DNA from 2 places in the Lysinibacillus irui genome. Region 2 is predicted to be linked to the other one. Evidence: riboswitches for the same ligand, from Rfam matches in the RefSeq annotation. Region 2 holds a riboswitch; the other holds the start of a gene.
The links. A riboswitch is a leader RNA that binds a small molecule or an ion and turns the genes downstream of it on or off. The one in region 2 is predicted to bind S-adenosylmethionine.

Region 1 (16,319 bases), 240 kb from region 2:
TCACGAATTTCTTGATGCATACGTTCAGCAAAGCCCTCTGCTAATTCTAGTGCAGTCGATTGTAGTGCATGGCTTTCGAGGAATTTACCGTCCTCTTTTAACTGGCGTGCTGTAGCCATCACTCCTTTTCCTGCAGTTACTACCATGAGTGCAATATAGTCCATTTCACCGCTTTCTACTGTTTTTAAGAAGTCAGCAAGACATAAAAATGGTTCTACCTGCTGGCGCGGGAAAGTAAAACGTTCAATTTCTGTTTTACTATCAGCAGGATCATAAACAACGACATCATCCCCATCCGCTTGGGCAGGGAAAAATTGATACAAACCTGAAGGCTTTAATAAATCACTTTTCAAATAATCATCTACTAATTCTTTTAGCTCTGTAGCTCTAGAATCTCCCGCTTCAAGCAGTTGATGAACTTGCCCTTTCAAGCCTAAATGATGTCCTAGCAATGTCCGCATATTAACATATGGATATAAATGTGATACAGCATATTCTTTTTTTACATGGCGACGTAAATCTGCTGGTAAATATACAGCTGCTTCTTTGACTGTTCGTGCAGGTTTTATCGTTACCTCTTTTACAGGACGAGCAGCTCGTTTTTCATCTGCCTCTAAACGTTTTTGGCGAGATTCTGCGATTTCAGCTAAGAAATTGGCACGTGTCCCCTCTCCCATTAAAAGATTGGCCTGCTCTAGGCCTTGCATTGCATCTTTTGAATAAATTACAGGACCATCATATTCATCTGCTATTTTTGTTTCAGTAAAGCGTCGAGAAAGTGCCGCTCCACCCACTAAAATAGGTACATCAATACCTGCCTCTTTGAAATCTTGAGCAGTAATGACCATCTGTTGCGCTGATTTTACTAGCAAACCCGATAATCCGATAAAGTCTGGTTTCTCCTTGCGAATGGCTTCAATTAATTGGGCAGGGGTTACTTTAATGCCTAGATCTACAACCTTATAGCCATTATTACTTAATATAATATCCACAAGGTTCTTCCCAATATCGTGCACATCTCCTTTGACGGTAGCAAGTACCATTTTCCCTTTCCCAGCACTCTCTTCATTCTTCTCCATGAATTGCTCTAAATGGGCAACGGCAGCCTTCATCACACCCGCTGATTGTAAAACCTCTGCTACAATGAGTTGATTATCATTAAATAATCGACCTACCTCAGCCATTCCTTCCATTAAAGGACCATTAATGATATCAAGAGGTGTCTCAAAGATTTCACGGGCTGCATCTAAATCCTCTATTAGTCCTTCCTTCGTACCCTCTAGAATATAGTAAGCTAAACGACCCTCAACCGTTTTTGGTATATCGGCTTCCGTTTTTTCCTTCTTTTTGTCACGATAGAAGTCTGTGAATACGGCTAAGGTTTCATCATTTGTATTAAACAGCAAGTCATTAGCTAGCTTTATTTCCTCTTCAGGAATGGAAGCATATCGCTCTAGCTTCTCTGTATTAACAATAGCGTAATCCAAACCAGCAATTGTACAATGATAGAGATACACAGCATTCAGTACTTCTCGGCCCACTGGCGGTAAGCCAAACGAGATATTACTTACACCTAGAACTGTTAATGTTTGCGGCATTTTTTCTTTGATTAGTCGAATCCCTTCAATGGTTTCGAGAGCAGATCCAATATACTGCTCATCTCCAGTTCCTACTGGGAACATCAATGGGTCAAAAATAATATCTTCTGGTGCAATACCCCATTTTTCAGTTAAAAGTTGATAGGAACGTTCAGCAATTTCAAGCTTACGATGACGATCAACCGCCATACCTTTTTCATCAATTGTACCAACAACTAATGACGCACCGTATTTTTTCACAAGTGGTAATACGGCATCAAATCGCTCCTCGCCATCTTCCAGATTAATAGAGTTAATGATGGCTTTCCCTTGCGAAAATTTTAGCGCCTCCTCGATGACTTTTTCATCTGTTGAGTCAATCACAAGAGGAACCTTCACTTTTTTCACCACCTCCTGCATAAAGCCACGCATATCTTCTAATTCATCACGATCTGGGTTTGCTAAACAAATATCAATAACATGGGCACCATTTTTAACTTGCGCACGTGCAATCTCTGCTGCTTCCTCAAACTTTCCATCAATGATTAAATTTTTAAATTTTCGGGAGCCGATAACATTCGTTCTTTCTCCAATAAATAATGGACGCATGGAATCGTCATACAATAATGGTTCGATACCAGATACCGCATGACCATGCGTTTTTTCTGGTAATTGTCGTGGTTTTTCACCTTTTAAAACTTCACGAATAGCTGCAATATGTGCTGGAGTTGTTCCACAGCAACCACCTACAATATTAAGCCAACCCTTTTCTGCAAAGCCTTTTAATTTTTGCGATAAAGATTCTGGCGATTCATGGTAACAGCCTTCTTCATCAGGTAAGCCAGCATTTGGATAACAACTTATATAGCCTGTTGAAAGCTCTGCTAATGAACGAATATGATCCGTCATAAACTCTGGTCCTGTCGCACAGTTTAAGCCAACTGATAATGGTTTAATATGCTCAATAGATATATAAAAGGCATCAATCGTTTGTCCTGCGAGTGTCGTACCCATCGGTTCAATTGTTCCTGAAATCATAACGGGAAGTTCCTTGCCAGTTGCCGCGAAAGCACGTGTTACCCCTAATGTGCCGGCTTTAACATTCAGCATATCCTGACTTGTTTCCAATAACAGCACATCTGCTCCTGCCTCAATTAAGGCCTTCGCTTGGATAAAGAAATTTTCCTCGAGCTCATCAAATGTAATACCGCCAGTTACGGATAATGTTTTTGTTGTTGGTCCCATAGCTCCAGCTACAAATCGCGGCCAATCCGATGTTGTAAATTTATCCACCGCTTGGCGAGCAATTTCAACTGCACGTTTATTAATCTCTTCCGCTTTTGCACCCAGATCGTATTCATTTAACACAAGAGGAGTTCCACCAAATGTATTCGTACAAATGATATCTGCGCCAGCCTCTAAATATTTAAGATGAATTTTCTCTATAACATCAGGTCTAGTAAGCACAAGATTTTCATTACACCCATCGAGCTCCTCTCCACCAAAATCATCTGCCGATAAGTTTTCATTTTGTAGCATTGTTCCCATTGCGCCATCAAGAATTAAAATACGTTTCTCTAATTGCTCTTCAATCAAGTGCTTAGCCATGTATACTTACTCCTTTTTTTTGTTCATCCAATTGCTCAATATATTTCATCAACTCTAGTGTCACATCATAGCGTAAAAAAGGTGTAATAAGGTAAATACCATTAAAATATTGCGCAGCCACCTCTACTAATTCCCTTGCAATGGCAATACCCTCAGCTGTTGCACGTTCTTTATCTTCACCACAAGCCTTCATTCTTGCTAAGGCATCTTCTGATAATTTGATGCCAGGCACCTCGTGGTGTAAAAACTCTGCACTTTTATAACTCGTAACGGGCATAATCCCAATATATATCGGTGCTTGTAGATGCTTTGTTGCCTCGTAAATTTCCACAATTTTTTCCTTCGTATACACTGGCTGTGAAATAAAATAATCTGCACCATGTTCGATTTTCTTTTCTAAACGTGCCACAGCACGGTCTAACACACGAACGTTTGGATTAAATGCAGCAGCCACTGAAAAATTTGCTTTTTTTCGAAGGGGTTTACCAGAGAAAGAGACCCCTTCATTTAACTGCTTAATTAATTGGATTAGCTCCATCGAGGAGACATCATAAACGCTTGTCGCACCTGGGAAGTCCCCAACTTTTGTTGGATCACCCGTAACAGCTAAGACATCATGAATTCCTAAAGCATTTAATCCCATTAAATGTGATTGCAGACCGATTAAATTACGATCTCGACATGTAATATGTGTTAGAGGACGTACGCCATGTGTATTCTTCAACAATGCTCCCATTGCAATATTGCTAATACGAGGAGAGGCTAGAGAATTGTCTGCCATCATGACTACATCTGCGCCAGCATCATACAATTGTTTTGCTCCTTCAAGGAATCCATCAATTTCTAAATGTCTAGGTGTATCCAGTTCTACAATGACAGATCGTTCACGTTTTACTTTTTCATGAAGAGGCTCATACTTAGGAGGCTCTGCTTCTCGAACGACCTCAATCTTTTCAGGTTTCGCATGCTTTTCATGAACGGGTGATAACTCCTCTAAATATTTTTTTGCTGCCGCTATATGCTTTGGTGTCGTACCACAGCAGCCCCCAATCAAGCGTACCCCTTGATCACGTAGTTCTACTGCTGCTCGACCAAAATAATCAGCCTCCGATTCATAAACGACACGCCCATCTTCTAAGTCAAGAAGTGAAGCGTTCGGATAAGCTGACATAAATGCCTTTTCAGGAAGTTCTACGCCTTCAAATGCTTGTATTGTATGATGTGGGCCAAGCCGGCAATTGACACCAACGATATCTGCACCAAGTGTTTCTAGCTCATGCAAAGCATTATTTAAAGACATTCCATTTTGTAAAACACCAGGCTCATGCATAGATACTTGTGCAATAATTGGTAACATTGTTTTTGCACGTAACATTTTTAATGTTGCAGTTAATTCTTCAAAATCATAATAGGTTTCAAGTAAGAGGCCATCTGGATTTCCTGCAAGTAAAACACTTGCTTGTTCCTCTACAGTCGCTAATATTTCCTCTAGTGTTGCATCACTTTTTCGGATACCACGAATACCTCCTATTGTCCCTAAAACAAATTGACCTCCATCTGCAGCTGCTCGCTTAGCAATTGTAATAGCTGCTTCATTAAATTGTTGAACGCGTGATTCTAATCCATAGCGAGCTAATTTGATGGCATTTGCACCGTACGTATTCGTTTGAATGATGTCAGCACCAGCCGCAATATATTCTCTATGAATCTTTTCAATTAACTCTGGTCTCTGCACATTCATTTCCTCATGGCAATATTCCAATCCATAGCCATAAAGAACTGTGCCTATTGCACCATCCGCCGTCAATACATGCGTGTTTAACTTCTCAAGCAATCCCATAAAACTAGCCTCTCTTCCTATGTCTCTGTATAATAAAAAGCCTTCTTTCATAAAAAAGAAGGCTTTAACGATTCAGCATTGTTGTTCCTTCTCATCTTCGACTCAACGGTCTTCTGGATTTAGCACCTGACAATAAGTTGGTTGCTGAAGCTTCAATGGGCCAGTCCCTCTGCTTCTCTTGATAAGAATTAAGTATGAATTTTTTAAATAATTAAAAGAATCATATCGTTTACTGACGAATGAGTCAAGAGTATTTCACGTAACAAAGTAATTTTTAACTTAAAATCTTAGAAACTGGATAGTTCCTCTGCAAGCTCCTCACCAATTTTTTTCCCATTTTGAATGCAAGCTCCGATACCTACACCAAAATATGAACAGCCTGCTATAGCTAAATTTGGATAGTTTTTGTTCAGTTCCTGAAGCAACCCTTGTAACGCTTCTCTGTGAGCTAAGTCGTATTTAGGCATTTGATCAATCCATTTTGTTACATTTACTACGGTTGGATCCTCTTCTATTCCCAAGCTCTTTCGAACATCCTCTAAAGCAACGGTTGCCAATTCTTCATCAGTCATGGTACGTAGTTGTTCATACGCTGGGTTAATACTCTTATAGAAGAGTCGTACAAGTAATTTATTGTCTCTCGATGTATGCTTCCATTTACGACTTGTCCAAGTTGCTGCATTACAAGTAACGTTAGAATTATGAGAGACAATATAGCCCGTTCCATCTGCTGGCAATTTCGCGTCTGGTACATCGAAGCCTAAGTATATGGTAATGGCTGACGCAGTAGTAAATTGATTAAAATAACGGTTTAATGATTCGTCCTTCATGAGGCTTTGAACAGCTTCATTCGGTAGTGCAAGCACAACATAATCTGCTCCGATATTTTCACCATTTGCTAATGAAATTGTATAGCGGTCTTCCTGTTTTTGAACATGTAAAGTAGCGACACCCTTGATAATTTCAACATTGGTTAATGTTTGCTCAAGTCGATCGATTAAAGAAGTTAAACCATTTTTAAATGATATAAATTTTTTATTGGCAGCTTTAACAAATTGCTCACGGTTCGCATCAAAACCTTTAATGATACTTCCATAATCATTCTTATAATCAATTAAATACGGTAAAGTAGAAGCAATTGAAAGCTGATGTAAATCACCTGAATACACACCTGCTAGAACTGGTGCAATTTGGTTTTTTACTAGTTCCTCTCCTAAATAGTAGGTTAAGAACTCGCCAATTGAACTTTCCTTTGTAAAGCCTTTGTTTGGTAATGTCAAATCCTTTAATGCTTCCTGCTTTCCTTGCTCTGATATTAATGTGCTTTCCTCTAAGGATGCCAAGCTCATTGGAATACCAAATGTAGAATCAGCTGGAATAGCATGTAGTTCATTATTTGTGTAAATATAAGAAATGCCGGTTTCGTTATAAACTAGATTATCTTCAAAATCAAGCTCCTGCACTAGCTCCATAACACCTTTATGGCGAGCGACAATAGAATCAGCACCTGTTTCCATAATAAATCCTTCTTCATATGCCGAATGTAACTTACCACCTAGATATGTATTTTTCTCTACAAGTACTAGACGAACATCTAGATTATTCTCCTTCACTTGACGTTGTAAGTAATGCATTGTGCATAATCCTGTAATTCCGCCACCTAATACAACAACTGTTTTCATATAAACCGCCCCTATTATTAGTTCTTTCTACAGTATAAACCTATTTTCATTGAAAATTGCATTCAACCCTTTACAAATTTAGCAAAAATAGAGCTATCCCTTTAGGAGATAGCTCTAGCCAACATATATATTAATAGGTACTATAGTGTTAATTACGCCTAATACATTGTAGTAAATACTAACCGTCTATACTTTTAAATTTTGCGCAAAGGTCGCTAATTTTTCTGCCGAATTCGTTACTTCTGTAAATGATGTCCCTAACTCACCTAATATACCTACGATTGCTTGTATTTTTGTTGCCATGCAATCATTTTGTTCTTTTGCTTCAGTCATGGCATCTAGTATACTCGTAAACTGGCCTTCTGTTTGCAACATATTTTCCTCACCAGACGCTACTTCTCCTTGAATATTCGTCAAAGAATACTCTAATTTCTCAGTCCGTTCGCTTGTTTTTTTCAATAACAAAGCAACCGCTGTTACCGAATCTTTTGTTTGAATAGATAACTTTCGAACTTCGTCTGCTACTACACTAAATCCTTTTCCCGCCTCTCCAGCTCGAGCCGCTTCAATAGCTGCATTCAAAGCTAACAGATTAGTTTGATTCGCAATAGTAGTAACAACACTCATGATTGTCTCCATTTCTCTAGACATACCTGATAATTGTTCTATATTTTCTTCAATATCATAAAGTGAATGAATAATATTATGCATATTTTGTGATTGATTTTTTAAACGTTCCCGTCCTGCAAGTGCTTCATTTTCAGCTAAAGTCGATACATCAAGCGATTTTTTGGCCAATTTTTTAATCTCATCAGACTGCTTGCTGAGACAGCAAAAAGAATGATTGGTTTCCTGAGAGATTGTGGCAAGCTCTTCAGAAGAACGTACAATTTGTTGTTCAATTGCGACTCTCTCATGCTCCATGCTTTCTTTCATTTCTTCAACAGTATTTTCAAAAGCTTCTAAGACGAGCTGTTGCTCAAAGTTACAAATTTTCGATATAGCTCTTATTGTATTGAACTGATCATAAGGATACTCTATATTTTTTTCAACTAAATCAATAAATGAAATAGATAAATCTTGGAATGCGCAAATATACCATTGTGTTCTTAGTCCAATGTGGACATGTACCTTCGCAATTTTTACACGCCTTAGATAGAACTCCTCATCAATTATTCCATTAAACATTTCGATAATATGCTTCCGTAACGTTACTTTAAGCTTTTCTACAGAACTATGTTGACTAATAATATCTACCAAATGATGCTCTGTTCCTATCATGTTATAAAAGCGGTTTACGATGTGATCTACATTGTCCATAACATATGGCTGGAAAGCCTTTAAATATTGTAAGTCTTGCTCCGTTAAGTTCAGCATTTCAATTTGCTTCGCCATTGATTGGCGATTAGACAAATCCATTTTCACTGTGTATTGCTGTAGATCCAATACCTTCGTCTTTCTCTGTTTTTGAAAAATCACACATCTTCCCTCTTTCATTCTGTTTACTTTCAGCAGGCCGAGAAACATCAAATACCTTTTAACATATTGATAGATTAATGAAAAAATACCTATCCATAACGTCTTGGCATAACCATATACATTTTTCCAAGTTTATTGAAAAAAACTTCCCTTTCAAACACTATGAATGACAAACAGTAGATTTTTGCATATGTACCTTTTCAAAATCACTCATATACCTTAATCATTTTATAATTTGCTGTCAATTTTTAACCACCCAATATTTTACATAAAATGTATAAAAAGTCCCTACAGTAAATTCACTTTAAAAAACAATTAAAAAGCTACCACACTATTAATTGGTAGCTTTTTTTACCCGATTTCTTGATTATTATGCTTATTTTTTTAAAATTTCTTCTGGCACCCTATAAATTTCACTATATTAATAATTTTTACCCTTAAAACAACTAAAACTATATACTTACTAAAAGGTTTATTCATATACCAAAAGTTTCATGTTAATCAGATGTATAAATAATTCAAAGACACTATATTTTTTAACACAAAATTTACAAACTTTTAAGTTCCTGTAATATTTCCGAAGCTTCTTTAATGCCTGCATCTGCTGCAAGTCCATACCACTTGATGGCCTCTTTCAGATTTCTAGCTATCCCTTCACCTTTATTGTACATATGCCCTAGCTGTAACTTGGCCTCTGCATCCCCTTGAAGGGCAGCCTGTTTAAACCAATGAATGCCTTTTTCAATATTTCGTATACCTGCAAGCCCATTACTCCATATATACCCCAAATCATAAAAAGCATCTACATGATATTGTTCTGCAGCTCGTTCATACCAAAATAGTGCGCGGTTTACCTCCTTCGTTTGGCCTAGGCGTCCCTCTAAATAAATTCCACCAAGAAGATATTGTGCTTCTACATAACCGGCCTCTGCAGATTGTTTATAGGCATTGAATGCTGCCTCCATATCTACAGTCACGCCTAACCCCTGCTCATATATAATCCCTAGCGTAAACATGGCCTCTGGTACATTCTTTTTAGCAGCATAGTCAAACCATTTTTTTGCTAATGTATAATCCTTCGTTACTCCTTCACCATTAAAGTACATATCCGCTAAATTATTGGCAGCATCCGCATGTCCCTGCATTGACGCCTTTTCATAGTATAAAAAGGCCATCGAATGACTTTCTTCTACTCCAATTCCTTCAAAGTAAAAATTACCTAACATATATTGTGCATCGGCATTCCCTTGAGTCGCAGCTAACTCAAACCATTTCAATGATTTTTCGATCTGAAAATGATTACCTTCCCTAGCATTGTAATATTCACCTAGTTGATACTGTGCATCCGCGTCCTGTTCTTCAACCGCCTCTTTATATAGATCAATCATGACCTCATGATCCAAATCCTCTTCCTCTGAAATAGCAACTTGTTCATTATTTTGGTGGTGGAAGTACCATTCTATAATATCAAGCACGTCATCCACTACTTCTATACGATTTGCTAGCTTTTCTAGCGAGGAAATTTGCCAAACAAGTATATAGATTGACTGTGGTATGGCCTCACGCAACACATCGTCATACTCCGCTAACAATGTTAATACATTCTCCTGCACTGATTGGTATTGTTCTGATTGGACAATTTGTAAATGGCGTTGCTGCTGTTCTTTTAATAGCCTCCTCACTATTTGATACAATATTTTTTGCAAGGCTGCTAGGTTAACTTCAGCGAATGTAAGTAATTTTATATTTTGAGCAAACCATGAATTTTCTGTTTGTATCAGATTTTGTAGAGAATCAATTCGTTCTTTGTTTCGCTTAACTAACATTTGCTCGTACATTATTTTCCTCCCTTGCACGCTCTATCAATTACGTCCAAATTTTTTCGAACTTGCTCGAAAAGCTCACCTTCACAACTACCGCTTCACAATCAGAATAAAAATTGCTGAATCAAGCTAAAAAACTGCCTTACCACTATTATATGGAAGACAGTTGAATTTTGGTTACACATACGCTCTCAATAGCAAGCCTACGAATAGGGTGATGATTAAAAAGACTGTAATGTGTGCCCATTTATACATTTCTAATAAGCCAATAAATTCTCTTGTGAATGCGTTTGGAACATAGTAAAAGGCTGTCTTAGAACCAATTCCTTCCGCATCTAATTTTGCCTTTTTCGCATAAATACTTGCACGAAACACATGAAAATTATTCGTAACAAAAATAGAGCGATATTTTTCACCTTGTGCATGATGGTCCATTACCTTTTTCGAAAAGGACATATTTTGTTCTGTATTAGAGGATTGATCCTCTTTTAGAATCTTGTCAGGGGGAATTTGGTGAATATTAATTAAGTATTGTTTCATAGCAAATGCTTCCGATATCCTTTCATCATTCCCTTGCCCACCTGACACAATGATAAAAGGCCTTTCCCCATACTTTTTATATTGCTTCACCGCCTCATCTAAACGACTTGCTAAAAGAGGGGGCACTCTATCACCAATTAACCCTGAGCCCAGAGCAATTATATAGTTAGGTTCATAGCGTATCGGCGTATAATGATACAATATGGCATATGCTAGGACACTTGTGTATAAAAACATTGTATAGCCAAAAATCAAAAATGCATAGAAGAAAAGAATATGCCAAAGGACATTTTCAATTTCAATAAAAATGACGAAAACATACCATATCATCATCATAACAAAACTTAGCCCCAGAATGGCTAACATTAAATTACGTACTTTACGTCCTTCCTTTTCCAATAATACTTTACTATTGAAAAACATGGCGATTGATAAAATAAACATAATGCTAGGAAAGCTTGCTAATATAATAAATATCCCCATTTCTGAAATAATCCCCTGATCATTTGGCAGCAATAACGGATAATGGATCATAAGTAATCGAATAACATATACACCTATCAAACCAAGAGCTACCACATTGAGAAAGCGCCTTTTTTCTGTTAGGTACAACAGGAAAAATATTGAAATTAATATTATGAATGTTAGTAGCATCACTTCACCCCTTCCTATTACTTCATTTTTACAATCATTGTATCTGTCACTACTTGTTCAAATTTTTTGATAGAGCCCAATTATCTGAAGCGTTTGTTTTATTTTTTAATAAAGTTCATGTAATATTACTATATAAGAAATAGTTTATGACCAAACTCAAAATTATATTGGAGGAATGTAAGTAATGAAAAAAATTCTTGCCGCTCTTTTTGCAGCGACACTGATATTTTCAACGGTTGGTGCAACATTATTCATTTCAGATACACCAACGGCAGAAGCTAAATCCTATAAATCAGGTAAAAAAGGCTTCTCTAACAATAATAATAGCTCGAATATCCAGAAATCACAGGATACTTCTAAAGATCAAAACAATGCAACAACAAATAAATCTAATTCAACATCTACTAATAAAGTGGATACTACTAAAAAAGGTGGCTTTTTCTCAGGAGGTCTGATGAAAGGCTTAATGCTTGGGGGACTTGCTGGTTTATTATTCGGTAGTCTATTTAGTGGTATGGGGTTACTCGGAAATATTTTAGGTTTATTAATTAACGTAGCGGCAATTGTCGTTATTGTGATGCTTGTCATAAAAATTGTGAATATGTTTAAAGATAAAAAGCGTAAAGAGGAAGCACAATGGCACAAATAATTAATGAGCAAGATATTATTAATGCGATTTGTTTATCTCAGGCATATTATAAAAACATCCGCCCAGAAGATGTGCTAGTTGAATTAACATACGATGATGATACAGGCTTCGGTGCTGAGGTTGAAGTAAACGGTCAAATTGAGATGCTCAATACGGCAGCCATGATTGGCGCATTACGTGTTTGGATTAAAGACGTTCTACATGGTGACCCTTTCTCAACAGGAATTGAGCTAGTTTTAGACGATGAAGAAGGCATTATTGCCAAATTATCATAATAAAAATAGCAGTACAATGAATCCTTCATAAGATTCATCGTACTGCTATTTTACTTTTTCATCCGTTTCTTCACCTCTTCTTTTTCTTCTTCATTAAGAGAAAAATCGACTATTGAACGGCCAAGCATTAATAGCATGATAAACATGACTCCCGTACCAACAATTAAATAGATCATTGTGAAAACTTTAGAATATGCCGTAGTTGGATAGAGCCCTGTTTCTACGCCTGTTGGAATCAAACTGACAACTGCAAAATACATAGCGTCCAGCCAATACCATCCTTCAGTCCCCTTGTAAAACAATGTTCCTGAAAGAATGATTAAAAACAGTGTAGTAAATAATGAGATAAACTGTGGTCGCTTAAATGACCTCCACAATCCTTTCGCTAATCTTTTAGCAGATAATATAAATGAGAGCATCCCTAACCTCCTTTTTTCTGAACGTTCTATAACATAGTTAGACTATACGTTGTTTTTAACAAAAACGTCAAAAGGTAGAGGCAAATTACCTCTACCTTGTAAACTTTATTTAATCAATACATGACTAAGGTTTGTAAATATTTTCGCTGCTTGACCTCTCGTTGTGGCAGATTCCGGAGAGTATTTCCCCTGATTCCCTGTCACAATCCCTAATTCATATAACATAGAGACTGCACGTTTTGTTTCAGCATTATAGGAGGCTACATCTGAAAATGGCGATTCAGCTTTTGCAATATATGGCTGATTAAATTGTTGCTCATAGGCACGTTGAATCATTAATGCTAATTGGGCACGTGTAACAGACTGTCCAGGATTAAATTTCCCATCCGTTCCCTTTACGAGACCATGTACATATGCTGCTGCAATTTCAGACTGCATTGTAGCATCATAGTTTGCAATGTCCGTAAATGGTGCTTTTTCCGTTGTAGTTAAGCCCAAGCTTCTTACAAGAATAGCAGCAGCTTGAGCACGAGTTAGACTACTCTCAGGTCGAAATGTACCATCGGGATAACCATTCATAATACCGGTTTCTGCTACATTTTGAATATACTCTTTCGCCCAATGATTCTCTGTATCTGTGAAACTTATTGCTCCCCTTGTAGTAAACGTAACTGTAGGGTTTTGAACACTCTCATTTCCAGCTGCATCTATTGCTTTGATTGAAACACTGTAGGCAGTATTTTCTGTTAAATTTTCGAGCGTCATCTTAGTAGTATTCGCATTCAATGTACTGGCTAACTTACCATTCACATAAACATTGTAATTTGTCACACCTACATTATCCATTGCTTCTTGCCAGCTCACCTCTACCGTTGTCTTATCCTTCATATCTATTTGGATTGCCTTCGTTACATCCCATAGAGAACTTGTTTTAATGATTGGTAAAAATGCTTCATTGGCTACCGCAAAGTAACCCGCTTCGCTTAAATGAATGTTTTCTGGATTTGGTAGGTAGTTAGGAATATCCTTTGCCACAACATCATGTGTTGGTACAAAAATGGCCCCTGCTTTTTCAGCTGTTGTTTTGATTGTTGCATTTACTGTAGTCAATAACAGCTTAAATTGCTTTTGTAAGTTCTCACTATAGTAAGGGAAAGAATTATAATAGCCCATCACATATACTTCCGCATGTGGATTTAACTTTTTAATTTCAGCTAGAATCGAAGCTATATTAGATACAGCTTCTTTAGTTGCTTTTACGATAGCTACAGTATCAATCCCTGTAGTTTGCGACTCCTTTAAAAGAGGCAATAAATCATTTGCCCCAGCAGTTAATGTAATAATCTCTGCTTCTTTTATAGAAGCTCTTAATTTTACCTGCTCCTTTGTATAACCAAAGCCTGTTACTGTCTTTTCTACATCGTTTTGTAGATCAGCTAAAACATTTTTGGTTGTGTAGCCAGACATAGCAAAGCCTTTATTATATGAAGCAAGAAAGCCATTTTGCTGTAGAGCCTGTGCAATAAAATCTGTGTAACCTAAACCTATTACACCTACCTCATTCATTCCATGTGCTAATGAGTCCCCCAGTGCTAAATAATCAGTCTGTATAACCCAACTCGGGGCTATGTAATCACTTTGTTCTTCTGCATTAGCTACTGCCGGTATGGTTAATTGCAAAGCTAGTATACTTGCGGCCACATAACGAAATTTTTTTGATAATCGCATATACGCTCTCCTCCATTTAGAAAATAGTCATTGTTTTCACTATTTTACTAGAGGAGGGTTAAAAAAAGGTTAAAATATAACAATCTTTTTAAATTTTTTCATCTTGTATCTAATCTGTCTGAATCTTTCCATAGACACCACCACCACCAACCTCTATTGCTAGTTGGCCTGTTCTTGCTAAATCAATTAAATGAGCAATTTTATGAGGTACTATTCGTTCAAGCTCTTCAATCGTTACATTATGCAGAATATCCATTTCTGTACCAAATGCTTCTATCAAACGTTCCATCATTTTCGGCCCAATACCTGGGATAAAATCAAGGGGGACCTGATGAATATAAGGTGGTCGATATCTTTCTTTCAAAAAATCCTCAGATAGCTCATGTATGCGTGTAGCGACCCCTTTTATGATTTGAGTACTTCCACAGACAGTACAAACCGTTACTTCGTTACTTAGCTGTTCACCACATTTGGCACAGACTGTCTGATGATATTTGCCAAGCAATGGGTTTAGGCCATAATTGGCAATTACTGCTCGACCTTGTTGTTCATGAAGGGCCATTTTTAGTTCTGTAAAATTAGCTTCCTCTAAGCGTAACTTTTGATACTCACGTGCCAATTTCCCAAGTGAATGGGCATCCGAATTACTAACAAACGTGTACGCCTGAAGTTCTTTAATGTGGCTCACCATGTCTGTATCTGAACTTAAGCCTAATTCAATCGCATCTATTAGTTGAGGATCAAAAACTTCCGTTAAACTGCGAAGAACCCCTTTGCCAAACAAACTTTTAAAAGGAGTAAATACATGTGCAGGTATAAAAAGCCCTCCCAATTCATGCACCCTTTGCTGCAAAGTTCGTCCATCACAATATATACGCTGTGAACTTAAGTGAATATTTTTCATATATTGGGACATCCATGTTGAAAAATGCTTCATGAGCTTAAGAGTAGGAAAGTAAGCAAGCACATGAATAGGACCATGGCAATATTGATCATAGATTTCTATTTCCGATCCCGGTATCAAAGTTGTGTCTTGAAAGCGTAATCCTCCTTCCTTCAGTTCCTTTAATTCACCTCGTTCGATCATGTCCATCATTTCTTCAATGACCTCAGGTGAATGACAATCAATAATACCAATCATATCTAACCCTTTTCTTGCACTCGCCATCTCTAAAATCCTAGCTAATGTTAGTGTTTTACTGCCAGTAATTTTCACAGCACGCCCCTTATAAGTACGCCCAATATGAATATGTAAATCTGCATAGAATTCTTTCATTTTCATGACTCCTTTAGCTTTTTTAAAACGAAAATACCTTACATCACTGCAAGGCATTTTCATTTATTATGATGGATGATTGTTGGTCGTGCTATTATTAGTCTCGTAAGCACCAGAACCAGGTGTTGGCATAGAAGAAGAATCATAAGCCACTAATGTCACACCAATCTTTTTTTCAAGTTCATTAATTTTTGCAAGTTGTTGTGGATCTAATTGAGCAAATTTTATATTATCCATTATCATCATCCTTTCAATCATAAAGTTCCCTGAAATCATGATAACTATGCAAATAATAATACATCCACTTGATTGCCATAAATCTTCGCTTTCACGCTAATAAACAATCGTCCCAAACTAATCTTTTAAGCTGACGAGTAGGAATGTTAATCCAAAGACTCATGTCCTGCAACAACTGAAGTCGTATTGTCTTTTTTAAGGTCTAGAGGAAAATGACTGACTATCAGTCATTTTTTGTTGACATTCATTTTCTTCTCCTGTAACATACTAATCAAGTAAGGCAAAAGTGAGGGATTGCATGTCAAAGGAAGAAAAGATTATTCAAGCTGCTATTGAAGTTTTTCGTGAAAAAGGAATTGAAAAAACAAAGGTTTCGGATATCGTCAAAGCTGCAGGGATTGCCCAAGGAACTTTTTATCTCTATTTCCCGTCTCGCCTTTCTGTTATGCCTGCTATTGCAAAACATATGGTTGAAAGAATTATTGTAACCTTAGAAGAAGGTATTTCTATTGATAAACCTTTTGAGCAACAA
Region 2 (16,319 bases):
AACTATAAAATAGTGTTTTTTGATGTAGACGGCACACTCATCAATTATGAGGATGGCTGTGTAGAAGAAAGTACAAAGCAGGCAATTGATTTATTAAAGAATAAGGGAATTCACCTTGTAGCAGCTACAGGAAGACCTTTATCCATGTGCCGTGAGTTGGAAGAGTTGGGGATAGAGACCTTTATTACGGCAAATGGTGCATATGTGAAACATCATGATCTTGTCCTACATAAAACGCCTATTGCTAAAGAGATTGTCCAAAATGTTGAGGCTTTTGCAATGGAACAACAGCATAGCTTAACATTTTTTACAGAGCAGCTAGCGATGAATAGCATACAAAGTCCAGCTGCTTTACATGCTATGCAGGAAACATTGTCTTTGGGAGATTTTCCGGTTATAAATGAAAAAATTACGAATGAGGAAGTTTTTCTCATGTGTCTATATACAGATGAACAGGGAGAAAAAAGATATGTTAGTCAATTTCCGAATATATTATGGCAGCGATGGCATCCTTATATTGTGAATGTACTACAGCAGGATGTTTCCAAGTCAATAGCTGTTCAAGCAGTACTAGATTATTTTAACATTGATTCTAAAAATGCCATTGCTTTTGGAGATGGGGATAATGATATGGATATGCTGGAGCTGGTAGGATTAGGAATTGCTATGGGAAATGGCAGCTTAGCTTTGAAAAACGTTGCTGATTTTGTTACAAAGAAATCTACCGAGGGCGGTATTGACTTTGCTTTGCGTCAGCTTCAAATAATTTAAAACAATCTTCAAGTTGCTTCTTCTGTTTTCCGCAGTTTGATTATAATGAAACCTGTATATTTTATAGTTAAAAAATTTTTAGGTGGGATAGTTTATGGCACATCACGTGCAATCTCTAATTGAACATTACGGGTATTTTGGCATTATCGTAATCCTAATTGGAGGTATAGTTGGATTGCCACTTCCTGATGAGGTTTTCTTAACATATGTAGGTTATAGTGTTTATCGGGAAAGCCTTGAACATATCCCTGCATTAGTAAGTGCCATGATTGGCGCAGTTGGAGGTATTACTTTAAGCTACTATATTGGTTATCGATTTGGCTTACCATTACTACAAAAGTATGGGCCAAAAATTCATATAACTGAACAAAAAATTGATTTTACGAAAAAAATGTTTGCCAAAATTGGACCTATCTTATTGTTAATAGGCTATTTTATCCCTGGTGTCCGCCACATAACAGCGTATATTGCGGCTATTAATAATTATCCATATAAAAAGTTTGCGTTCTTTGCCTATACAGGAGCATTTATCTGGACATTCACATTTATAACGTTAGGGAAAATGCTTGGAGAGAAATGGCGGTTTGTTGGTTACTACTTATCCCATTATAGTATGTATCTCATCCTATTATTTGTTCTATTAATGTTCGTCGTTTACTTTATATTCAAAAAAAGAAATGTACAAAAATAAAAGTCGGTATCTCTATACCGACTTTTAAGTTATGGCAAAATAGCAAAGGAGCGAACAGGGAATCCAGATGCTTTTTCTGGTTTAGGTACAATATTAAAAATAATTGCACCTGTTGCAGGTAGCTTGTCTAAATTAGTCATTAACTCAATTTGATAAGTGTCTTGTTCGAGCACAAAGTATTCACCATCTAGTTTGCCATTTTTACGAAAATCAGCTGCTGAATCAGTATCGAATGTTTCGTGACCAATCGCACTAACTTTACGTTCCGTCAGTAAAAATTGTAAAGCCTCTAAGCCCCAACCTGGAATATGGTTATACCCTTCCGCATCTTTATTGCTGAATGCTTCCTTATCTGGCCAACGTTTACTCCAATCGGTACGTAGCGCTACAAAGGTACCTGCCTCAATTTTTCCGTGCTGTGCTTCAAACTCAAGTATATCTTGAACACTTAAAGAAAAATCATGATTGCTAGCAGCTTCTTCGGACTTATCAATGACAACAAGGGGAAGAACAAGCTCTTTTAAATCGAGCTCTTCAAGGTACCGTGTGTCTCGCACAAAATGAATGGGTGGGTCGATATGCGTACCATATTGACCAGGGAAAGTGAACTGTTGTGCAAAGAACCCATCATCGTGAGAGAATAATGTTTCAAATTTTGCATCTTCGAACATGAAAAAATGGGGTGAGTTAGGGCCGAATGTATGTGTTAAATCGACCCATTGTTTAGATTTTAATAATTGTAATGCTTGTAATAATTCATTAGGCATCGTTTTCCCTGCTTTCTTAAAATAGTAGTAAAAAAAGAGCCCCCTATAGAAGAGGACTCCTGAATAAACAACGGTAGTTCATCTTCTCATCTTCAAGGCTTTGGAATTAGGCCAATTGGAATTAGCACCATACTGTTGAGCTGGTTGCTGAGACTTCATCGGGCCAATCCCTCCGTCTCTCTTGATAAGAAAAATATAAGAATTTTCAGAAATAATAATACAAACACTTTATCATAGTTTTCTATAGTTTACAAGTTCAATAGGGATACAAGGTTAGGGTTTTTTTCACCAATTTAAATTCAATATGACACCACAACAGCCATTATCAATTAGACGTATTCTAAAACTATCAGGTGTATAGTTCGTTTCGAATTTCATCGTAATACCTGTGGATGAAATTAATTTCTCCACTTCTGCTTTATTTGAAAGTTGTGCTGCATTCATTAAATCATGGGCAAATTGCTGGGAGCTTTCAATTTTATCCGTCAGTAATTGGGCTTGCTGCATAATTGCCTTTATCCGTGTAACCGATGATTTTAATTTATGTGTATCAACAGGTGGAAAGGGATTGTTGGTCGGCATTGCAAGATGTTGGGGAAAGGATCTTACAGCAAGGTGGTTGGCAATTGGTGGCGCTGAGTAATGATAGGGATGAACGAAATACGGATAAGGATTGTAATACAATGGAATTCCTCCTATCCTATAGCTGATATCTTATCTTATGTATTCAAGCGAATTTAGGTGTAACTCCATTCTTGTCTTACTTATAACACAAAAAGGAAGCCACAGGGAGCTTCCTTTTTATCAATATTGTATATATACCGATGTTAAATTACCAAAATATCAAGTAAATGCTAGATAAACGGACTAACAATATTATTGTTTTTTATTATCGAAAAGCAACCATAATAATGTAACAATCGCTGCTAGCATAACCATTAGGAATCCATAAAGAGGCGTATGTGCTAATGATTGATGGCGAATAATAAAACCTCCAATATAGGATCCTAAAAATATACCAATGTTAAAAGCAGAAATGTTTAATGCTGAAGCCATAGAAATAGCTGACGGCACATATTTTTCAGACAGTAGAACAGCATATAACTGTAATCCTGGGACATTCATGAACATAAATAATCCCATTGTCAGTACCATGACTAAACCGATAATCGGTGATTCAAGAGTGAAGCCAATACCAAGTAACGCTAAGGCAAGTCCAACAAAAATTATAAAGATGGAACGTAGCGGATTTTGGTTAGCAAAATGGCCTCCTAATGTATTACCAATAGCAACGCAAATACCATAGACAACTAATATAATTACTACTGCATGTGGGGAATAGCCCATATATTGCTCTAAAATAGGTGAAACATACGTATAGACTACAAAGGCCCCACCATATCCAATAGCTGTAATGAAAAGGATTAATAACATGCGAATATTGCCTAATACTTTGCCAATATCACGTAAAGAAATAGGATTACCTTTTGATAATTGGTTAGGTACTAGTAAAGCATTACTAATTAAACCGATAATGCCTATAATGACGATAAAAATGAACGACATACGCCAGTCTGTTACTTGTCCAATAAATGTACCAAGTGGAACACCGGTCACAGTAGCTAGCGTTAAGCCTGTAAACATAAAGGCAATCGCGCTTGCTCGTTTATTTGGTTCAACTACATCAGCTGCTATAACAGAGGCGATCGACATAAACACACCATGAGCTAATGCTGAAATAATACGACCTATTATCAGTATAGAAAAAATTGGTGCGATAGCTGCAGTTAAATTCCCCGCTATAAAAATGGTCATAACAAGCAATAAAACTGTTTTTCGACTAAGACGAGATGTTAAGGCTGTTAATAATGGAGCACCAACAGTGACACCTAGTGCGTATATAGAAACGGTTAAACCGGCAGTGCTTAAAGATATACCAAAATCATCTGTAATTAATGGTAAAAGTCCAACACTGATAAATTCAGTGGACCCTATACCAAATGCACTGATTGCAAGTGCTAGCAATGTCAATTTTGCATTTGGCTTTTTTGATTGTGACATTTTACTAATATCTCCTTTGATTTTTTTTAGTATGTGTAGTAATATTCATGCATGCCTAAAAGTTGTGTAGAGTACTTTTAGTTACTTTTGAATATTACGGGGGTTTACAATGCAAAAAATTTATAATATAGGTGTTGAAGCTACGCTTGAAGTTATTGGTGGTAAATGGAAACCGGTCATTCTTTGCCATTTGAACCACCATGGTGAAATTCGAACAAATGAATTTCGACGATTGATTCCAGGCATTTCCCAAAAAATGCTTACAAGTCAATTAAGAGAGTTAGAGCAAGCTGGTTTAATCCATCGCAAGGTCTTCAATCAAGTACCGCCTAAAGTGGAATATTCATTGACTTCCTATGGACAAGGGATGGAGCCTATTTTGAATATGCTTTGCACTTGGGGCGAAAAGCATGTTGAATTACTAAAGGATAAAGGTGAAGATGTTCTGTTAAAACAACGCGATGAAGATATCGCTATGCAGCAAACATCATAATGAGGGAGAAAGAGACTGTCACATACAAGACAGTCTCTTTCCTCTTTTTAATGCTTATAGAGCAAAGTCAAATTCATCTGGATTTGGACCAACACGTTGTTCACGATTCATCTCATTGATTAATGCCATTTCTTCGTCTGTTAAAGTAAAGTCAAAGATATCAGCGTTTTGCATCATACGCTCTCTACGTACTGATTTTGGAATTGTAATCACTCCATTTTGTACATCCCAGCGTAAAATAACTTGAGCATTTGATTTTCCGTATTTTGTTGCAATTTTTGAAATCGTTTCATCTTCAAGAAGACCACCTTGCATTAAAGGTGCCCATGCTTCAAGTTGAATTTGGTGCTTGTCACAGAATGAACGAAGCTCCACTTGTTGTAAGCGTGGGTGGAATTCCACTTGGTTCAAAACAGGTTTAATACGAGCAAATGATAATAAGTTTTCCAAGTGTGCCACAGTAAAGTTACATACACCGATTGCTTTGATCTTGCCTTGTTCATATAGGTCTTCAAGTGCTTTCCACGATTCAGCATATTTATCTTTACCAGGCCAATGAATTAAATAAAGATCTAAATAATCTAATCCTAATTTTTTTAGGCTCTCTTCATATGCTGCAATTGTTTCATCATAGCTTAAGCCATCGTTCCATACTTTTGATGTAATAAATAAATCTTCACGACGTAAGCCAGTTGATGCTAGAGCTTGTTTAATACCTTCTCCTACACCTGCTTCATTTCCATAAATAGCAGCAGTATCGATGCTTCGATAGCCAACCTCGATCGCATTTTTAACCATTTCTGCAGTAGCGTCATTTTCTACTTGAAAAACGCCTAAACCCATACCAGGCATTTGTAGGCCGTTATTTAATGTGATTGTATCTTGTAAATGAGTAATCATTATTATTCCTCCAATTGTGTGTTTGCTTGATTGCTTTTTCATTATGATGCCCCACAAGAAGAAAAAAAAGTACGTACATTTTTGTTTCATAGAAACGTCGAGGTAACTTTTGTGTGATGCCAATGGTTAGAGAGATAAAAGTTTTTTAATAGTACTTTTTGCAATTTAAAATTACAGGTGAAATCAGGAGGATATAAAGAAATGAAGGGTAATCCATAGTGAAATCTAAAAAAATGAATAGATTATGATTATCTCTGTGCTGATGCAACCAAATGACTTTCTTCCCGAATTAAAAGGAAAAATTTGTTGGATAGAGAATTTAAATAGTAATACTGCTTTAAAAAGGGGATTGTAAAATGAATCGTTTAAACTTAATCACATTAGGCGTTAAAAATATGGTGGAGTCACTTACCTTTTACCGAGAGGGACTTGGCTTTGAAGTAGTAGTGTATGGAGAAGAAACAAATCCAGATGTAATGTTCTTTAATAATGGGGGAACTAAAATATCACTATTTCCAATTGAACGTCTTGTAAACGATATCAATGAAGCAAACCCACCAGAACTTAGCCCCGGCTTTGGAGGTATCACCCTTGCTTACAATGGTAAATCAAAAGAAGAGGTGGACCGCGTATTTGCATTAGCTAAAAAAGCTGGAGCGTCTATTGTAAAAGAGCCAGAAACAGTATTTTGGGGCGGTTATAGTGGCTACTTCCAAGATCCAAACGGTTACTATTGGGAAGTAGCTTATGGTGATATGTGGAAATTTGATGAAAATGATATGCTAATTATTCAATAATGATTCAAAAAGAGAGCTCACTAGAAACGTTAGTGTGCTCTTTCCCATTGACTGCTTAACAATAATGTTCCCTCATTAAATTCACAAAGTTTTGTGCAGCTTTAGATAAATAATGATTCTTCATCCATACAAGTCCTACGGAAGTGGATAACTCTGTAGTTGGGATTTTGTAGGCATGAAGCGGTAGGTCTTCAAATTGCTTTAGAATGGTTTCAGGTACGATGGAGGAGCTAAAACCTGATTCGATTAAATTCATTAAAAGCGCAGTATCTGAACATTCCCCGACGATATGGGACTGTAATTGGAAGCGGGAAAATGCTTCTAAAATTGAATAGTGAACTCCTAACCCTTCTGTACTCGGTAATAAAATCGGCCAATTTTGAATTTCGGCCAAAGTCACCTCATGTTCTAACAACTTAAACTTCTTGGATTGTATAAAATAAAACGGTTCTGTGTACATATGAAGGACAGAGAAATCATCTAATTCTAAGGGCAAACGAATGATCGCTAGTTCTACTACACGATCTCTTACAAGCTTACAGAGATAAGAGGATTCATTTTGTTGAATTTTATAAGTTACCTTAGGAAATTGTTGTTGGAATTGATGTAATAATTGGGGTAACTCAACAACTGAAAATGTATTGATGCCTAATGTTAATCGTCCATGAATGCCTAGCCCTACATCCTTGACCTCTGCTTCCGCCTCGTCCATTAATTGAGCAACCTGCAATGCATATTTATATAAGGTCTTCCCAGCCTCCGTCACTTCAAAGTACTTGCCGCTTCTCTCTACCAATTTTGAACCAAGCTCTTCTTCCATTGTTTTTAGATGTTGGCTTAATGGTGGCTGAGAAATATGCAGTCTTTCAGCAGCAGCAGAAATCTTCCTTTCCTCCACAATCGCTATAAAATATCTTAGTTGTCGAATATCCAATTAAGTCACACCCCTTTATTATATGTAAAACCTAAGTAAAACAAATTTTTTTAATGTTTTTCATATAGTTAGTGTCATGTTAGCATATTCTAGCACCTACGTGTGAAGTTTCTAATTGTATTTAGAGCAGATGAGAAAGCAATTACAGATAATAATATCTACCTTTAAAACGCAACTTACACAAAGCTATTAATAGTTGCGCTTTTTTATATCTACTCAATTAATAGACATTTCCTAAGAAAATAAATAGCGTTTATCCTATAATAACCATGTATGCAATAATATTGTTTTTAATTTCTAGTTAACTTCATATTGCAAAATATGGTATTTTAATATAGCTTTTGATTATTAACAAGAAGGAGGATGAACATTGATTCATATATTGTACATAGAAGATGAGAAAGAAATAGGACAATGGGTTAGCAAGGAGTTAACGGAAAGAGGCTATGAGGTAACATGGCTAGAGTCTGGCGAAGGTCTTGAACAACATATTGCTTCAAAAGATCTTGCTATATTGGATGTCATGCTACCCGGGTTAGATGGTTTTTCGATTGGCAAAAGAATAAAACGAGAGAATAAAGATTTACCTATTTTGATGCTATCTGCTCGAACAGCCGTTGAGGATAAAATTGAAGGGCTTAATTTTGCTGATGATTATTTAACAAAGCCATTCCATCCTGATGAACTAGTAGCAAGATTAGAGGTATTACTAAGAAGATATCAAAAAAACGATGATGTATTGGCATTGCAGCATCTTAAAATTTATACAAAAGATATGCGAATTATTAATACATTAAATGAAGAAGAAATTCTTCTAACTGGCAAACAATTTTATTTATTGCAGTATTTTATTCGTCATCTAAATCAAATTTTAACGAAGGAACAACTCTATGAGGGTGTTTGGGGTGAGAGTTACATTGAAGGTGATAAAACATTGATGGTTCATATTCGATATTTAAGAGAAAAGATAGAAATTAATCCTGCAAAACCCCAGATTATCGAAACAATTAGAGGAATTGGCTATAGGGTGAAACTATGAAATTTTTCCGTTCATTATTAGCGAAATATATGCTCATTATTGTATTAGCTATATCGATTGTTCAAATTTCCTATCTCGGTGTTGCTACTTTCATGTTAGGCATTTCAAAGACAGGATCTGGAGACTTTTCAAGTGAAGCTCTTCTGGAAAGTGATATTGAGGAACAATGGCATACACAAGCAAAAAGTATAAAGAATGCATCAGAAGCTACCATTGAACAGCTTTTTCAAAAATGGCAAACGCAATATCCTACAGCTTCAATGTTCTGGGTAAGTGAAAAGGGAAATTTACTGACTACCATGAATGTTCAGGATGAGCTTCCTAAAATATGGACACCTGCATTTACAACCAAATTTATTAAAGAGCGCTATGGAAGTGATCCATTTACTGTAATTGCTTTCTTAGGTGATGATGTGTCAAATGGCTTTATTGTGTTAGAGATTTCAAGGGATGTCTTTAAGCCCCCACTTATAAAGATTTATGATAACTACGGTAGCTTCTTATTTTTTGGTGTTGTAGCCGTTATCCTATTTTTTATTGCCGTTTCCTTTTTATTTTTCAAGGGAATTCGAAAAAGACTATTACATCTACAAGAGGCTATGGAAATTCGTGATGTTGACGGTTTACCTATTGAAATACAGGTGAAAAAGCGGGACGAAATTGGACAATTAGAGCATAGTTTTAACAGAATGGTTTGTGAGCTAAGAGATAGTAAACAGCGTCAGCAGAAGGAAGAACAACTAAGAAGAGAGCTGATCGCCAATTTATCACATGATTTGCGAACACCTTTAACAAAAGTAAGGGCTCAATCTTATACAATTAGCAAAGAAGCATTGTCAGAGGAAGGTATACAGGCTTTAAAAGCAATGGAAGCATCCATTGTGAATATTGATGCTTTAATTGAAAACTTAATGTCGTACACATTGCTAATGGCAAGCAAATATAAATTCGAACCGAAAAACATCAATGTTATTCGGTTTGTGCGGGAACACTTAACAACCTGGTACCCAGTTTTTGAACGAGAAGGATTTACTATCGATATTGAACTGCAAGCATTTGAATCCAATGAGTGGAGTGTTGATCCATTATGGCTAGGGCGAATATTTGATAATATCTTTCAAAATGTGCTACGTCACGCTTACAGTGGTAAATATATAAGTGTGAAAACAAAATCCACGGATAGCTATAAAGCATTTATTATTGAGGATCATGGTCAAGGGATGAAAAATGAATCCAATGCAAAAGGAGCAGGGATTGGTCTATCTATTGTCGATATTATGGTAAAGGGAATGGATTTAGAGTGGGAAATAACTTCTAGTCAATCTGGCACAAAAATTATAATCAAAAATGTTATGCAATCTGCGAAGCTTGGGAAGTAAAGGCTCGCAGATTTTTATTTTTAGTGTAGTGAAAGCTTGGCATTTGATGATGGTAGACATTTTTAAACAAAATTTAAACTTGGCCCTTACCTATTTTTAAACTTCTATTCTTATGATAATGAAAGAGGTGAGGACAATGGAATATATCGTACAAACACAAAACTTATCAAAACGCTTTGGAAAAGAGCAAGCTGTAGCAAATTTGAACTTGCAAATACGAAAAGGCGAAATATATGGATTTTTAGGACCGAATGGGGCAGGAAAAACAACAACGATTCGTATGCTTCTTGGTTTAATGAAGCCATCCTCAGGGACAATAAAAATCTTCCAAAAGGATATTACGAAGGAGCGTATCCAAATCTTAGCTAATGTCGGCTCGTTAGTAGAAAATCCTTCGTATTATCCACATTTAACAGCCTATGAGAATTTGGAGGCGCTAAGAAAAATTTTAGGTGTGCCAAAATCTCGAATAGATGAGGTTCTAGAAATTGTTCGTTTGAAAGAGGCTGCTAATAAGAAGGTTAAGGGCTTTTCGCTAGGTATGAAGCAACGTCTTGGAATAGCAGCTTCACTACTACATAATCCTGAATTACTCATTCTAGATGAACCTACTAATGGTCTCGACCCTTCAGGTATTATTGAAATTCGTAATTTAATTAAACGACTACCGAAGGAATACGGCATGACGATTATAATTTCCAGTCATTTATTATCAGAGATCGATCAAATGGCTACACAAGTAGGTATAGTATCTAAGGGGAAATTGATATTCCAAGATTCCATTGAGGAGATGCGGAGATTCGCTCAGCCAAAGGTACTATTTAAAGTAAATGATAGTGAAAAGGGATGGCGCTGTTTACTGGCAAATGGCATTAAGGCAGATTATCAAAATGGCGTTATTTTCTTAGAGGAATGCTCGGATGAAAAAGTAGCTCATATTGTCCAAGTCCTTGTTCAGGAGGGCATTTCTGTATTCCGTGTAGAGGAAGAGAAACGCTCATTGGAGGAAATCTTCCTGCAAATGACGATGGGAGAGCAGGCGATATGATAGGTAAATTGTTAACTGCTGATTTCTTGAAGATCAAACGTAAAGGATTATGGTTTTTAACGCTTTTAGGACCATTGGGTGTAGTCGCCCTACAAATGGTTAATTACGGAGTAAGGAAAGATTATTTATTACAACAAAGTGAGGACGATTGGGGCTATTACTTATTAAACATCCATTCCTTTACACCGCTTGCCATTGTGCTGGGCATTGCTATTCTAACTTCATTCATGGCGAGTATTGAAAATGAGACAAATGCTTGGAAGCAGCTGATTGCCTTACCTGTTTCAAAATTATCCGTGTATTTATCTAAATTTACAGTGTTGGCCCTATTACTATTTTTGGCTTCCACAGTACTGATGATTTTTACGCTTAGTTATGGGCTGTTTTTAAACTTAGGAGCACCTGTACCTTACTTAGAGGTTGCCAAATTTAGTTATTTTCCTGCGCTAGCAGCATTACCTATATTGGCGCTCCAGCTTTGGATTGCGAGTGTTAGCCACAATCAAGGGATTCCTATTACAGTAGGTATTTTCGGAGTGATATTTGCCTATTCTTCATTTGTTTTACCAGATTGGATGATATGGAAATGGCCATCATTAATGAACCAATGGGATGAGCCAATCATCAATGTGTTATTAGGCGTAGGAATTGGTATTTTACTATATATTGTTGGGATGATTGATTTTGCAAGAAGGGACGTGAAATAATGATTGCTCTACTTCGAGCCGAATGGTTTAAGTTACGTAAATCAAAAATGGTGCCGATTATTTTCGCAGGACCAATAATAGGTTTGTTTATTGGACTATCAGCCAATCTAGAGAATACTATGTCAGGGGTTCAAATCAATGAATGGTTTATTTCCTTATTCTCAATGAATTTAACATATGCATTATTATTTTTACCTCTTATTACTGGCGTTTTTGCAAGTCTCATTTGTAGATATGAGCATCAGTCAGGTGGATGGAAGCAGCTTTTAGCACTGCCTGTAACAAGAGGGAAAGTATTTGTCGCGAAATATGTATTGGTTATGCTGCTTGTTTTGGCTATGCAATTATTGTATTTAGGATCTATCTATGCTGTAGGTATGCTGAAGGGCTACACGGATCCCTTTCCAATAGAGATCGTGTGGAAAAGTATTGTAGGAGGCTGGGTGGCAACATTACCCCTAGTAGCCTTACAATTGTGGATGTCCATTATGTTTAAAAGCTTTGCTGCTCCCTTTGCTGTCAATGTCATATTTACGTTACCTTCTATTTTAGCGGTAAATTCTGAGCGAGTTGGTCCATATTATCCTTGGGCACAACCATTTTCAATGATGTATATAGGTGGCAATACAGACGATGTATTTTTTGTGCCTTGGGAGCAATTACTAACAGTTATAGGTGGGGGATTCATCCTATTTTTCCTCGGCGGATATTACTATTTCCAACGAAAAGCGATTTAACCTTAAGGGAGTATTGACATGACAATGATTAAACGAAGTTTACGATTATTCACTGCATCTTTGCTACTTATTGCTTTAGCAGGGTGTGGACAGGGAGAGGCAGTAACAGATGCCTCGCAATACATTAGTGAAATAGAAAATATTTCTATTCCTGACGATGTGAAAATTATTGGATTTGGGGAAGCAACACACGGAAATATTGAATTTCAAACATTAAAAAAAGATCTGTTTGAAGCGATGATCAAAAATGAACATGTCCAAGTCTTTGTTTTAGAAGGGGATTTTGGAGGTGCCCAGCAAATTAACCAATTTATTTTAAAGGGTATTGGTACGGCGGAGGAAGCTATAAAAGCTTTAGATTATGGCATCTACCAAACCGAACAAATGGTAGAATTAGTGCAGTGGATGCACGACTATAATCTGGCAGTCGAAGAACAAGATAAAATTTATTTCTATGGTAATGATATGCAACGCTATGATTATAGCAAAAAGGGATTGCTAGATTATTATACAGATGTACATGCGGGGAATGCTGAGAAATTTAAGGACGAGCTAAAACATATTTCAAACAAAACGATGAGAGAATTATCGAATAGTCAGCTAACAGAACTGGATAAAACGATTGATACAATTATTGAAGATTTACAATCGAATAGAGAGGCATATGAGAAAAAGTCATCGAAGGATGCTTTCTCCTTTGCGGCACAATATGCTCAAATAATGAAGCAGCGAACGCAATTATTTTTGAATGATGGAAACTATATGAATTTACGAGATGAATATTTAGCTGAAAATTTACAATGGATTGTTGAATATGAAGCCACGAAAGGGCATGATAAAGTATTCATGTCAGCACATAATGGTCATATTGAGAAAACCTCTGCGACGATGGCAGGATATCAATCGATGGGACAATATTTAAACGAGCAATATAAAGATCAATATTTTGCGATTGGTACAGACTTTGTAAAAAATACATTCCAAGCCCAAAATGGGTCTGGTGAACGAAAGGAATACACGATTGAACATCATAATGCTTTAGTAGATGCTTTTAGTGAGGTTAACGATACTATTTTTTATGTAGATTTTGAACATGCTAGTCAATCAGAGGAATTAGCAAGTATTCTTTCTAAAAGCCAAAGAATGGGCAATGTCGGTGACGATTTTCGTCCATGGTATAAGCTAACACAAATGCTGTATACCATTAAAATGACACCTGTTGAAGCTTATGATGGTCTTATTGTTGTACAAGAAGCAACGCCAACCAAAATAATCGATTAAAAAAATTAGCAACCTTTATCAAAAAAGCTTTTTCCTTCTCCAGTATGATGAAGATGAGGTGAGTAACATGGAGTATAGTCAGGCAACGCAAAGGACCATTGCCTTTATTGAGGAGCAGTTGACAGAAGAAGTGACACTTGAGCACCTTCCTCATACTGCTGGCTATTCGAAATATCATCTAAGTCGCATTTTCAAACAAGAAACTGGATTAACAATTGGTGAGTATATTCGTATACGCCGACTAGCTTTGGCGGCAAGTTATTTAATGTACTCCAATGCATCGATATTAACAATTGCATTTACACTTCAGTTTCAATCACAAGAAGCTTTTACACGAGCTTTTAAAGAAATTTACGCTTTGCCGCCAGGGAAGTATCGAAAAATGATGCAATCATTAAGCATGACGGAGGAGGAAAAATTAGTGGTATCAAATGAACAGGTTAAGGGTTGGATGTTGAGCGGTGGGAGATGACAAGGTATTTCATTCAGGAACTCGTTCGGGAGTATTGTATTCTTCAACCGCTTCAGCGAATAATGGACAATTCGCTACGATGATGCAGGGCTTTCAAGCAGCTGAATTTAAAGGCAAGCGCTTGAAAATGTCATGCTATTTAAAGACTGTAGATGCTGCCAAATGTGGTGCATGGATGCGCATTGACAATGCTACGGGTGATACGATTCAATTTGACAATATGGATCAACGGTCTGTAAAAGGGACTACCGAATGGAATCACTATTCTATTGTGTTAGATGTGCCTGAAGAAGGTGATTCCATTTATTTTGGTGTGTTATTAATTGGCTCGGGTAAGGTATGGGCAGATGGTTTCCGCTTTGAGGAAGTCGACGACAAGGTACCTTCAACTAACATGCTTTCACAGGAACGATTACCTAAACAACCAGCTAATTTAGACTTTAGCATGGATTGATTTTGATGCTTTGTTATTCAAGCTCACCAGTGATTGACTTTGATTAATAACGTATCGTTTACCTCTAATTTGTTAAAGCTAATAAAGAGGAGGTGTGAAACGATGGCACAAGAAATTCTTTGTGAAGTCAATAACTGTACATTTTGGGATTCTGGAAACAAATGTACTGCAGAAAAAATTTATGTTGTCAGCCAGAAGGGACAACATGCTTCCAACAGTGAGGAAACAGACTGTAAAACATTTGAACCTGAAACGCATTAATGACAAAAGGGTAATCATGAATATGATTACCCTTTATCCCTGTCTTTATTAATAAATATCCACTTTTTCTTTGTTAAATAAAAGTGCATGCGCATTTTTTACTTTTTCTTCTACATAATCCAACGAGTATTTACCAACAGAATCTGTTAAATCTCCAATTGCCCGCGACAAATTATCAATAATCGGAATTAATTTGTGCATTTCAGTGCGATGTTTCTCTTTGTGCATCTCATCCATGATTTCATATGCAAGACGCTGGATCTTCCTTAGTCGCAATTTTTCAGATTGCATTGAATCCTCCTTATTGAACCAATTTATGATGTCTAATTATATGAGCTACAATAAGGTTTCATGAATGATGTTCTTTAGAAATAAATACTAGTGTTATGTTATCTTTTCGGAAGTCTAATGGTGAATGTAGTCCCTTTAGCAAGCTCGCTTTCTATAGAAATAGTGCCACTATGTGCTTGAACAAGGTTATAAACAATTGCCATGCCTAATCCAGTGCCTTCAGAAGAGGTATCTGTAGTTGTCCCACGATAATACTGTTGGAATATATTCTCTGTCATCTCGGGAGACATACCAACACCGTTATCCACAATGTGAATTTCAACAAATTGATCGCTATCAAAAATATGTGTATAAATATCAGTGTTCTGAGGATTGTGGATAATCGAGTTCATTAAAATATTTTGCAATATCCGCTGCATGTATTTAGTGTCAAAATCAATGTTTATAGAATTTTTATCTGCTTGAAAATGCAATATATATTTTTCTGCTTGTGGATAATTGCTTATGTTAGCAACAATTCTTTTTGTAAATTCAACAATATCATGTTTTGTTTTGTGAAGGGGTAGTTTTCCATTTGTATTATTTAACTGAATAACGAGACTTAAATCTTGAATTAACTCCTCCATATGTTTTCCTTTATCAGCAATTTCCTGAATAAAACTATGTGCTTCTTCCTTCGACCATTCATATTGATCGTTTAATAATAGTGTAGAGTAGCCTGTAATATAGGTAAGTGGTGTTTTCAAATCATGAGATATACCAGCTATCCATTCTTGTTTTGCTTGTTCCACTTGGGCTCTTTCTATTTCGGCAGCCTTGAGTTTTGCTGATAAGGATTGTAGATGTTCTAGTACCTCTTGGTATAGCATAAAGCGCATACGAAGTTTGCCTTTCCGGTTATAAATCTTAGAAAGTCCATTTGGTTTTATGTAGTTTTCCTGTGAAAGCTGCTGAATCCAAGTCATGATAAAACCGAGCGGACCTCCAAAATACCAGCCAAATACAGCAATGCAAATTAACGTGCTAAAGCAAAAAATCCATAGTACCAGCAAATTCTCATAATCTTCACTAACAGTGTGCTTAAAGATTGGAAGAATACCTTCAAGCCCGATTAAAATGCAAATGCCGCTAAAAAGTATCCACAGTATGATCCCCAAAGCGAGATGTAGTGTAAATCGAGTATTTATTCGCATAATAATCCCTCTTTTGGTGGGATAAATTTATAGCCAATGCCTC

Region 1: it holds a riboswitch for S-adenosylmethionine, as region 2 does, so the genes downstream of both, OU989_RS19665 (bifunctional homocysteine S-methyltransferase/methylenetetrahydrofolate reductase) here and OU989_RS20930 (cyclase family protein) in region 2, are expected to answer to the same signal.

What each region holds. Positions count from the first base shown of each region.
Region 1 covers NZ_CP113527.1:3,903,501-3,919,819, forward strand. The annotation lists gene metH (methionine synthase) at 1-3,185, opposite strand, end outside; gene OU989_RS19665 (bifunctional homocysteine S-methyltransferase/methylenetetrahydrofolate reductase) at 3,178-5,025, opposite strand; SAM riboswitch class I at 5,114-5,213, opposite strand; gene OU989_RS19670 (protoporphyrinogen oxidase) at 5,313-6,707, opposite strand; gene OU989_RS19675 (globin-coupled sensor protein) at 6,894-8,186, opposite strand; gene OU989_RS19680 (SEL1-like repeat protein) at 8,735-10,024, opposite strand; gene OU989_RS19685 (YdcF family protein) at 10,187-11,203, opposite strand; gene OU989_RS19690 (hypothetical protein) at 11,388-11,852, shown strand; gene OU989_RS19695 (DUF2653 family protein) at 11,840-12,127, shown strand; gene OU989_RS19700 (ion channel) at 12,178-12,546, opposite strand; gene OU989_RS19705 (S-layer homology domain-containing protein) at 12,652-14,274, opposite strand; gene OU989_RS19710 (endonuclease Q family protein) at 14,384-15,550, opposite strand; gene OU989_RS19715 (hypothetical protein) at 15,617-15,787, opposite strand; gene OU989_RS19720 (TetR/AcrR family transcriptional regulator) at 16,086-16,319, shown strand, end outside.
Region 2 covers NZ_CP113527.1:4,140,266-4,156,584, reverse strand. The annotation lists gene OU989_RS20940 (Cof-type HAD-IIB family hydrolase) at 1-771, shown strand, start outside; gene OU989_RS20935 (DedA family protein) at 866-1,462, shown strand; gene OU989_RS20930 (cyclase family protein) at 1,492-2,229, opposite strand; SAM riboswitch class I at 2,313-2,420, opposite strand; gene OU989_RS20925 (YuzC family spore coat inner layer protein) at 2,515-2,913, opposite strand; gene OU989_RS20920 (MFS transporter) at 3,106-4,290, opposite strand; gene OU989_RS20915 (winged helix-turn-helix transcriptional regulator) at 4,400-4,783, shown strand; gene OU989_RS20910 (aldo/keto reductase) at 4,838-5,683, opposite strand; gene OU989_RS20905 (VOC family protein) at 6,040-6,480, shown strand; gene OU989_RS20900 (LysR family transcriptional regulator) at 6,536-7,414, opposite strand; gene OU989_RS20895 (response regulator transcription factor) at 7,785-8,453, shown strand; gene OU989_RS20890 (sensor histidine kinase) at 8,450-9,832, shown strand; gene OU989_RS20885 (ABC transporter ATP-binding protein) at 9,969-10,880, shown strand; gene OU989_RS20880 (ABC transporter permease) at 10,877-11,587, shown strand; gene OU989_RS20875 (ABC transporter permease) at 11,587-12,324, shown strand; gene OU989_RS20870 (erythromycin esterase family protein) at 12,343-13,605, shown strand; partial or broken gene OU989_RS20865 (helix-turn-helix domain-containing protein) at 13,673-14,531, shown strand; gene OU989_RS20860 (DUF1540 domain-containing protein) at 14,634-14,792, shown strand; gene OU989_RS20855 (hypothetical protein) at 14,841-15,083, opposite strand; gene OU989_RS20850 (sensor histidine kinase) at 15,182-16,276, opposite strand; gene OU989_RS20845 (response regulator transcription factor) at 16,267-16,319, opposite strand, start outside.